DNA from 2 places in the Streptomyces sp. NPDC058620 genome. Region 2 is predicted to be linked to the other one. Evidence: riboswitches for the same ligand, from Rfam matches in the RefSeq annotation. Region 2 holds a riboswitch; the other holds the start of a gene.
The links. Region 2 has a riboswitch for thiamine pyrophosphate ahead of thiC (phosphomethylpyrimidine synthase ThiC). Riboswitches for the same ligand answer to the same signal wherever they lie in the genome.
Positions count from the first base shown of each region.

Region 1 (4,693 bases), on a different contig from region 2:
GGTGGAACGGCCGATGACCACGTCCTGGCCGATGACGGCGCGGGCGGCGGGCACCGGCAGGTCACCCTGCCCGAGGTGCAGTACGTGGGAGCCGATGGCGTGGGCGACATCGGCGCGGTCGTTCACCGCGAGGAGCTTGCCGTGGCGCTTGCAGGCGTCGGCGAACACCGCGAGGTGGTCGAGCTCCTCCGCGGCCTCCATGCCCTTGTCGCGCAGTTGGACTATGTCCACACCGGAGCTGAGGACGGCGTCCAGGAACGCGGGGAGGTCACCCTGCCGCCTGCGTGCGTCCGTGCACAGATAGAGCCGGGCGTCGGACAGCTGCGCGCGAGGCGTGGACATGGTGAGGTTCCCCCGTCGGTACGGCGGGGTGCGGGCCGGGCCGTGGGGCTCGGCCCGCACTCCGTGTGCGGTTGTCTCGGTCAGACGGCGAGCGCCTGGGCGCGGCGCTTCACCTCCGTACCGCGATTCTCACTCAACGCCTGCGCGGGGGTACCGGGCAGGGTCGGGTCGGGAGTGAAGAGCCACTCCAGCATCTCTCCGTCGTTGTAGCCGTCGTCCCTCAGGACCGTCAGGAGCCCCGGGAGGCCCTTGACCACCTTGTCGCCGTCGATGAAGGCGGCAGGTACCTGGAGCGCCCGGTTCTCGCCGCGTCGTACGGCGATGAGCTGGCCATCCCTGACCAGCTGCCGCACGCGCGTCACCTCGATATCGAGCATTTCCGCGATGTCGGGGAGGTAGAGCCAGGCAGGGACGAGAGCATCGATCTTTGCGTCAATCTCGGTCACAGGGACAAGCGTGCCATCCCGGACCGACAGTCGGTAGCCGGGCCGACCGTAAGGGGGTCACGAGGTGGCATCGGAGCGGGTCAGAGCGTCGCCGCCTTCAGGGGCACGGAGGGGTCGGCGGCCCGCTCCGGGTCGACGCGGGCGCCCGACTCGATGAGTTTGCGCCCCTGCGCCAGGTCGCGCGGGCGGCCGACGGCGAGCACCGCGACCAGCACTTCTTCGCGCAGCCAGCACACCGACCAGGCGGCTTCCGCAGGGTCGCCGCGCCACAGCAGGGTGTCCGCACCGGCGTGGTGGCCCGCGTACTGCACGAACCGGTCGAACTGCTCGGACCAGAAGTAGGGCACCGGGTCGTACGGCTGCGGCTGCCCGTCACCGTCGGTGGTGACGATGGCGGCGGCGACGGTCCGCGGGCCCTGGAGCGCGTTGTCCCAGTGGTGGACGAGCAGACGCTCGCCGTAGCGGGCGGAGGGGAAGGAGGCGCAGTCCCCGACGGCGTACACATCGGGCAGTGAGCTGCGCAGCGCGCTGTCCGCGGTGACCGAGCCGTCCGGGCCGAGTGCGATGCCGGAGCCGGCCAGCCAGCCGGTGGCGGGCCGGGCGCCGATGCCCACGACCACCGCCCCGGCCTGAATCACCCGGCCGTCCGCCAGGACGACGGCGCCGGGTTCGATCCGGGCCACCCGGGCGCCGGTGAGGAGTTCGGCGCCGCTCTGCGCGTACCAGTGGGCCATGGGGGCGGCGACCTCGGCGGGCAGGGCGCCCGCGAGGGGGCGCTCGGCCGCCTCGACGACGGTGACCGCGCAGCCCGCGGCGCGGGCGGCGGTGGCGAACTCCGCGCCGATCCAGCCCGCCCCGACGACCACGATGTCGTGCTGCCGCTCCAGGACGGGCTTCAGCCGCGCGGCGTCGTCGAGGGTGCGCAGGAGGTGGACGCCCGGGACGCCCTCGGACCCGGGCAGCACGATCGGTTCCGCTCCGGTGGCGACGACCAGGGTGTCGTACGGGACGGGGCCGTCCACGGTGTCCAGTTCGTGCGCCCCGGGCCGCAGCCCCGTCACGTCGAGCCCGAGGCGCAGGGTGATGCCGACTGCCTCGAAGTCGATGTCGAAGGCGGAGTCCTCGGCCTTGCCGAGCAGGACCGCCTTGGAGAGCGGCGGCCGGTCGTACGGCTGATGCGGTTCGGCGCCGATCAGCGTGACGGGGCCGGTGAAGCCCTGTTCGCGCAGGGCCACGGCGGTCTGTACCCCGGCCATGCCCGCTCCGACGACCACGACGTGCCGGGTCAGGCGTCCCGCTGTCTGCTGTTCCGTCTGCTCACTCACCCGTCCACCTTAAGCACCTGACGGTTCGTCAGGAAGGTGGCTCCCTCACGACGGCCGGGCCGCGACGGCCCGAGCAGGTCCTTGAGTGGGTCTTACTGACCACGGGTGACGGGGTTTAGGGTGGCCAACGTAAAAGACTCGCGGGAGCCCGGACGCACCGGGCTGAGAGGGAGGCTGGGCGGCCTCCGACCGTACGAACCTGATCCGGGTCATGCCGGCGAAGGGAGGGGCTGGAAGCCCATGCGTGTTCCAAGGAGCGGAAACGGATGCGACGTCCTCGTCATCGGGGGCGGCATCATCGGGCTGGTGACCGCCTGGCGGGCGGCGCAGCGCGGCCTGCGTACGGCGGTGGCCGACCCCGGGCCGGGCGGCGGGGCCGCCGGAGTGGCGGCCGGGATGCTCGCCGCCGTCACCGAACTCCACTACGGCGAGCAGACCCTGCTCGGCCTCAACGTCGCGTCCGCCGCCCGCTATCCCGCGTTCGCGGCTGAGCTGGAGGAGGCGAGCGGTCAGGAGATCGGCTTCCGCGCCTGCGGCACCCTGGCCGTGGCGCTGGACTCCGACGACCGGGCCCATCTGCGCGAACTGCACGCGCTGCAGCAGCGTTCGGGGCTGGAGTCCGAGTGGCTCACCGGGCGCGAGTGCCGCCGTCTGGAGCCGATGCTGGCCCCGGGCGTACGCGGTGGGCTGCGCGTCGACGGCGACCACCAGGTCGACCCCCGGCGGCTGGCCGCTGCGCTGCTGACCGCCTGCGAACGCGCCGGGGTGGTCTTCCACCGGGCCTGGACGCAGCGGCTGACGGTCACGCACGACCGCGCCGCCGGAGCCGTACTCGCGGGAGGGACCGAGCTCCGCGCCGACCAGGTCGTCCTCGCCGCGGGAAGTCTCAGCGGCCGGCTCGCGGGGCTGCCCGAGGAGGTCGTGCCGCCGGTCCGCCCGGTCAAGGGCCAGGTCCTGCGGCTGACCGTGCCACCCGCGTACGCCCCCTTCCTCAGCCGGACGGTGCGCGCCGTCGTCCGCGGCAGCCACCTCTACCTGGTGCCCCGGGAGAACGGCGAGCTGGTCGTCGGCGCCACCAGCGAGGAGCTGGGCTGGGACACCACCGTCACGGCAGGCGGGGTCTACGAGCTGCTGCGCGACGCGCACGAACTGGTGCCCGGCATCACCGAGCTGCCGCTCACCGAGACCCGGGCGGGCCTGCGCCCGGCCTCCCCCGACAACGCCCCGCTGCTGGGCCCGACGGCCCTGCCCGGCCTCCATCTCGCCACCGGACACCACCGCAACGGGGTACTGCTGACCCCGGTCACCGGCGAGGTGATGGCACACGTGCTGACCACCGGCGAGCTGCCGGACGTGGGCCGCGCCTTCACACCGAGCCGTTTCACCCCCTCGCCCTCAGCCACCCCCGTGCCTCAGGAGCAGCCCGCATGACCGAGCATCTGTCCGGCCCCGTTCTGATCTCCGTGAACGGGGAACGCCGAAGCGTTCCCCTCGACACCCCGCTCGACACTCTCGTGGCGACGCTCACCGCCTCGCACTCCGGCGTGGCCGCAGCCGTCAACGAGACCGTGGTCCCGCGCAGCCAGTGGTCCTCCACCGCGCTCGCCGACGGAGACCGTGTCGAGGTCCTCACCGCGGTCCAGGGAGGCTGACCCGATGTCCGACGATCTCTTCACCCTGGGCGGTACGCCCTTCTCCTCCCGGCTGATCATGGGTACGGGCGGCGCTCCGAGCCTGGAGGTCCTGGAGCGCTCCCTGCTCGCCTCCGGCACCGAGCTGACGACCGTGGCGATGCGCCGGCTGGACCCGACCGTGCAGGGCTCGGTCCTCTCCGTCCTGGAACGGCTCTCCATCCGCGTCCTGCCGAACACGGCGGGCTGCTTCACCGCAGGCGAGGCCGTACTCACCGCCCGGCTGGCCAGGGAGGCGCTGGGGACCGACTGGGTCAAGCTGGAGGTCGTGGCGGACGAGCGCACGCTGCTGCCCGACCCGATCGAGCTGCTGGACGCCGCCGAGATCCTCGTGGACGACGGGTTCACGGTCCTTCCGTACACCAACGACGATCCGGTGCTGGCCCGGAAGCTGGAGGACGTGGGGTGCGCGGCGATCATGCCGCTCGGCTCCCCCATCGGTTCCGGCCTCGGCATCCGCAACCCGCACAACTTCCAGCTGATCGTCGAGCGGGCCGGGGTACCGGTGATCCTGGACGCCGGCGCCGGGACCGCTTCGGACGCGGCGCTCGCGATGGAGCTGGGCTGTTCGGCGGTGATGCTGGCGTCGGCGGTGACCCGGGCCCAGGAGCCGGAGCTGATGGCGGGCGCGATGAGGCATGCGGTGGAGGGCGGGCGCCTGGCGTTCCGGGCCGGCCGGATTCCACGCCGCCACTTCGCCGAGGCGTCGTCCCCGGGCGAGGGCCGTGCCGTACTGGACCCGGAGCGTCCGGCGTTCTAGGACACGGCCGGAGCGTGTCCCTGTCACGGCTCGGCTGCAGTAGCCCCCGGAGCTGCCCGGACCGTCGGCCGTGTCGGCGCCGGCTCGTAGACTCGATGCGTGGATACGACCCTCCAGGACCCCATGATC
Region 1 is NZ_JBHXQO010000042.1:4,540-9,232, forward strand. It holds gene thiE (thiamine phosphate synthase) at 1-342, opposite strand, end outside; gene ACFWSK_RS28445 (Rv2175c family DNA-binding protein) at 423-788, opposite strand; gene ACFWSK_RS28450 (NAD(P)/FAD-dependent oxidoreductase) at 869-2,113, opposite strand; TPP riboswitch at 2,244-2,356, shown strand; gene thiO (glycine oxidase ThiO) at 2,354-3,544, shown strand; gene thiS (sulfur carrier protein ThiS) at 3,541-3,765, shown strand; gene ACFWSK_RS28465 (thiazole synthase) at 3,770-4,564, shown strand; gene pknB (Stk1 family PASTA domain-containing Ser/Thr kinase) at 4,664-4,693, shown strand, end outside.
Region 1: it holds a riboswitch for thiamine pyrophosphate, as region 2 does, so the genes downstream of both, thiO (glycine oxidase ThiO) here and thiC (phosphomethylpyrimidine synthase ThiC) in region 2, are expected to answer to the same signal.

Region 2 (4,693 bases):
GGCCCGGGCCCTCGATCATCGTCTGGACGCCGAATCGTTTGGCGACCGTGTTCAGCTCGCCCAGCGTGCGCAGTTCGGCGAACTGCGCCTCGTCGTTGGCGTCGGCGATCGAACCGGGGCGCAGTCCGTCGCCCAGCGAGTACGTCACGTCGTACGTCGCGAGGATCTCGCAGAGCTCCTCGAAGTTCTCGTACAGGAACGACTCCTTGTGGTGCGCGAGGCACCAGGCCGCCATGATCGAGCCGCCGCGCGAGACGATGCCGGTCTTACGGCGCGCGGTCATCGGCACGTAGGGCAGGCGCACGCCGGCATGCACCGTCATGTAGTCGACGCCCTGCTCGGCCTGCTCGATGACGGTGTCCTTGTAGATCTCCCACGTCAGCTCCTCGGCCCTGCCGTCGACCTTTTCGAGGGCCTGGTAGAGCGGCACGGTGCCGATCGGTACGGGGGAGTTGCGCAGCACCCATTCACGGGTGGTGTGGATATTGCGGCCGGTGGACAGGTCCATGACCGTGTCGGCGCCCCACTTGGTCGCCCAGGTCATCTTGTCCACCTCCTCCTCGATGGAGGAGGTGACCGCGGAGTTGCCGATGTTCGCGTTGACCTTCACCAGGAACCGCTTGCCGATGATCATCGGCTCGATCTCCGGGTGATTGACGTTGACCGGCATGACGGCCCGGCCCGCGGCGATCTCCTCGCGTACGACCTCGGGCTCGACGTTCTCCCGGATCGCGACGTACTCCATCTCCGGGGTGATGTCGCCGCGCCGGGCGTACGCGAGCTGGGTGACGGGCCGTCCGTCGCGGCTGCGGCGCGGCTGCCGCGGCCGGCCGGGGAAGACCGCGTCGAGGTTGCGCAGTCCGCCGCGGGGCGATGTGTGCTTCAGGCCGTCGTCCTCGGGGCGGCCGGGACGTCCGGCGTACTCCTCGGTGTCTCCGCGGGCGATGATCCAGTTCTCCCGCAGCGGCACGAGGCCGCGCCGGACGTCGGTGTCGATGGTGGGATCGGTGTACGGCCCCGACGTGTCGTACAGCGTCACGTCCTTGCCGTTGGTGAGGTGCACCTGACGAACCGGCACCCGGAGGTCCGGGCGCGAGCCCTGGACGTATCCCTTGTGCCAGCCGATGGACTTTCCGGCCTCGTTATTCGGTGCTTCCTGCGCGTTCTGCGCGTTCTGCTCCGAGGCAGGCGTGCGTGCGTCCGCTGTGGTCATGAGACCTACTCCCTACGCCGGCATTACCCGGTAACAGGTTCGGCGGTCGGCGCAGCCTGTTCCGTACCGGTGTACGGAGGTCAGCGCCCTCTCAGCCCGGTGCTCCGAGCTCCCGCGTGTGCAAAGGTGCCACCACGCTAGCGTCCTTCATGGCGTGCTGAATAGAGGGCCCCTCCCGTTCTTGCGATGATCGCCCGGTGACCTCCTCCCAAAGCGATCCCGAACCGCAGGGCCCCCCGCACAGCCATTCGCACAGCCACGGCCCTGCCGCCCCCGTCTCCAAGCATCTGCGCAAGGTCATCGCGGCCGTGCTGATTCCGTTCGCCACCGCGGTCCTTGTCGGCCTCGTGGCGTTCTGGCCCGGTGGCGCCCCCGCCCACGAACGCACAGGTGTCGGTTTCGACCGGCAGACCCAGTCCGGCAAGGTGGTCCGGGTCGACACGGTGGACTGCGCGGACGTCAACGCCGCGCAGGTGCCGGCGACCGGTGACACCTCGACACCCTCGGGACGCGAGGCGGTCAACGCGCAGACGGGGGACTGCAAGAAGGCCACGATCGAGGTGACGAGCGGCAAGGACAAGGGCCGGACCTTCGCCGAGATCGTCCAGCCGGACGCCCCGAGGCAGCTGCACGAGGGTCAGGGCGTGGTCGTGGCGTACGCGCCCGACGCGCCCCGTGACCTCCAGTACTCGGTGACCGATGTGAACCGGAAGTTCCCGATGGCGCTGCTGGCCGCGATCTTCGCGCTGGTCGTGGTCGCGGTGGGCAGGCTGCGCGGCGTGATGGCGCTGATCGCGCTCGCCGTGTCGTTCGCCGTGCTCACCCTGTTCATCCTGCCTGCCATCCTTCAGGGCTCGAATCCCCTGGTCGTGGCGGTGATCGGGGCGAGCGCCATCATGCTGGCGGCGCTCTACATGTGCCACGGCCTGACGGCCCGTACGTCCGTGGCCGTCATCGGCACACTCATCTCGCTGCTGCTGATCGGCCTGCTCGGCTCGCTCTTCATCGGCTGGGCGAGTCTCACCGGCAACACCGACGACAACACCGGCCTCATCCACGGCCTGTTTCCGGACATCGATATGAGCGGTCTGCTGCTGGCCGGCGTCATCATCGGTTCGCTCGGCGTACTCGACGACGTGACCGTCACCCAGACGTCGGCGGTCTGGGAACTGCACCAGGCGGACCCGACGATGGGGGCACGGAAGCTCTACAAGGCGGGGATCAGGATCGGCCGCGATCACATCGCCTCGGTCGTCAACACCCTCGTGCTCGCCTACGCGGGGGCCGCGCTGCCCCTGCTGCTGCTCTTCTCGATCGCCCAGAGCAGCATGGGGACGGTGGCCAACAGCGAACTGGTGGCGGTGGAGATCTTCCGGACACTCATCGGTTCGATCGGACTGGTCGCCTCGGTGCCGGTGACCACGGCACTCGCGGCGCTGGTGGTCTCCGCGGACCGCACAGGGCTCGGCGCGGAAGGCGGAGCTCCTGCACCCGCACGGACAGGGAGGGGCCGTCGTCGCAAGGCGTAGCGACGGGCGCCCCCTCAGCCGGCGTTCTGTTCCTCGGCGAGAATCCGGCCCAGCGCCTCTTCGAGGTTGCCCTCGAAGTCACTCAGCGTGTGCTCCTGACCCAGCGGGACCAGTTTGTCCGTCCGGTCGAGGAACGCCACAAGAGGCGCCGTGCCGGCCCGGAAGAGCGCACGGTCCTCTCCCACCTGGAGCCGGATGTGTACATCGGAAAGCCCTTCGGGCTCGGTAGGCCCGATGTGCACATCCCCGTCACCGCTGGGGCTGTTGAGACCGTCGAGTAGCAACTCACGGCCAAAAGCCCAGGTGACAGGGGCGTCGCCCGGCAGGTGGAAGGTCATTCGGATCGCATAAGGATCAGCAACCTCGTATCGGAGCTCCACCGGAATACGGAAGGAAAGCTCCTCGGAAACGAGGAAGCTCATCATGACCTCTGCTTGAACCGACTCGCGCATCGTTCAACCCCGCGGTAGATGAAACTGGCCAGGAATGATCCCCCGTGGCCCTATTGACGCCATCGTGGTGCACGCGATAGCAGATCACAAGGAGTGATTTTTCAGATACTGATAGAGAGCACGAGCGAACGCAAGAGATCCGCGACCTCGTTGCGTAGCTGTTCGACTGCGGGGAGCAACCGGTCCTGCTGGTCAAGGGGTATGGAAATGGCCATCGTCGCCACGGTGGTGCCCACCGTGATCGGGATGGCCGCGCAGATCGTTCCCAAGGCATATTCCTGTCGTTCAATGACAGGCTCCATGCGTTCCGTTGATCGCAACCGTTCAAGAAACGACTCGCGATCTCGCACAGAGTGACGAGTCAGAGGCTGCACGGGATGGCGGTCGAGATGGTCCCCGCGGGCGTCCTCGTCGAGTTGTCTCAATAGGCACTGTCCGATCGCGTGCGCGTGACCGGTCTCGCGGAACGCGGCCCATTCATCGACGGCCGGATGGGCCGGAGTGTCCGCGACCGCGATGAGTTCGATCTCGCCCTCGCGGTAGATGGCGCAGTAGACCGGCACGCCGATGGCGTCGCGCCAGCGCGCGAGCGAGTCGGTCATGGCGTTGCGACGGTTCTGTACGGCACCACCGTCGATCAGCCGCTCGGCGGCTTCGCCGAAGAGGAAGACGCCGTTCTCCCGGCGCAGGTAGCCCTCATGGGTCAGGGTGCGCAGCAGGTGGTACGCGGTCGGAAGCGGAAGCCCTGCTTCCCGTGCGAGTTGCTTCGCGGGCGCCCCGTCGCGATGGGTGCCCACGGCCTCCAGCAGTCTCAGTGCCCGCTGCACCGAACCGATCAATGTCGGTACAGCGGTATTCGCTGCTGTGGTCACAGGTCACCCCCAGGCATGGTGACGGGCGGTCAGCCCTCCCGTGGGGGCCGCCCCCACGGACTGCCACGAACCTGGGCCCGGAGACCGGACTGCCGTACAAACCAATGGGCAATGCGATGACGGACAGTTACTTCCCAGGTGGCGGCTGCGATACGCCACTGTATCGGCACCGTACGCCCGAAGTGCCTTTTCGTCGGGGACTTAGCTCAGCTGGCCTAATCGTCCCGCGACGTCCGTCACTACCAGTCACGGCCCGACGAGGACGAGGACATGAACTTCCGTACGACGAAGACCAGACCACCGACCAGAACGGCGAACACCAGCACCTTGAAGAGCAGACCGATGACGAAGCCCACCACGCTGGCGATCAGGCTGCCGAACACGACGATCGCGATGACGGGCACCGCGACCCACTTCACCCACCAGGGCATCCCCGCGAATATCTCCTGCACGGCCATCGTCCTTACCTCGTCTCCATGGGTTCCTGCCTCGATGCTAGAGCCGCGGGGTGGCCGGCGGGCGCTCCCGATCCCTTGAACTCCCCTGATCGATCCCCTAGGGACCGTGCGGTCCGGCTCAGCTCTCCGGCGGGGAGAAGACGACCATCACCCGCAGGTCCTCGGTGAT
Region 2 is NZ_JBHXQO010000024.1:66,230-70,922, forward strand. It holds gene thiC (phosphomethylpyrimidine synthase ThiC) at 1-1,213, opposite strand, end outside; TPP riboswitch at 1,206-1,339, opposite strand; gene ACFWSK_RS22015 (YibE/F family protein) at 1,411-2,742, shown strand; gene ACFWSK_RS22020 (SsgA family sporulation/cell division regulator) at 2,757-3,194, opposite strand; gene ACFWSK_RS22025 (IclR family transcriptional regulator) at 3,296-4,066, opposite strand; gene ACFWSK_RS22030 (DUF5326 family protein) at 4,306-4,518, opposite strand; gene ACFWSK_RS22035 (cupin domain-containing protein) at 4,643-4,693, opposite strand, start outside.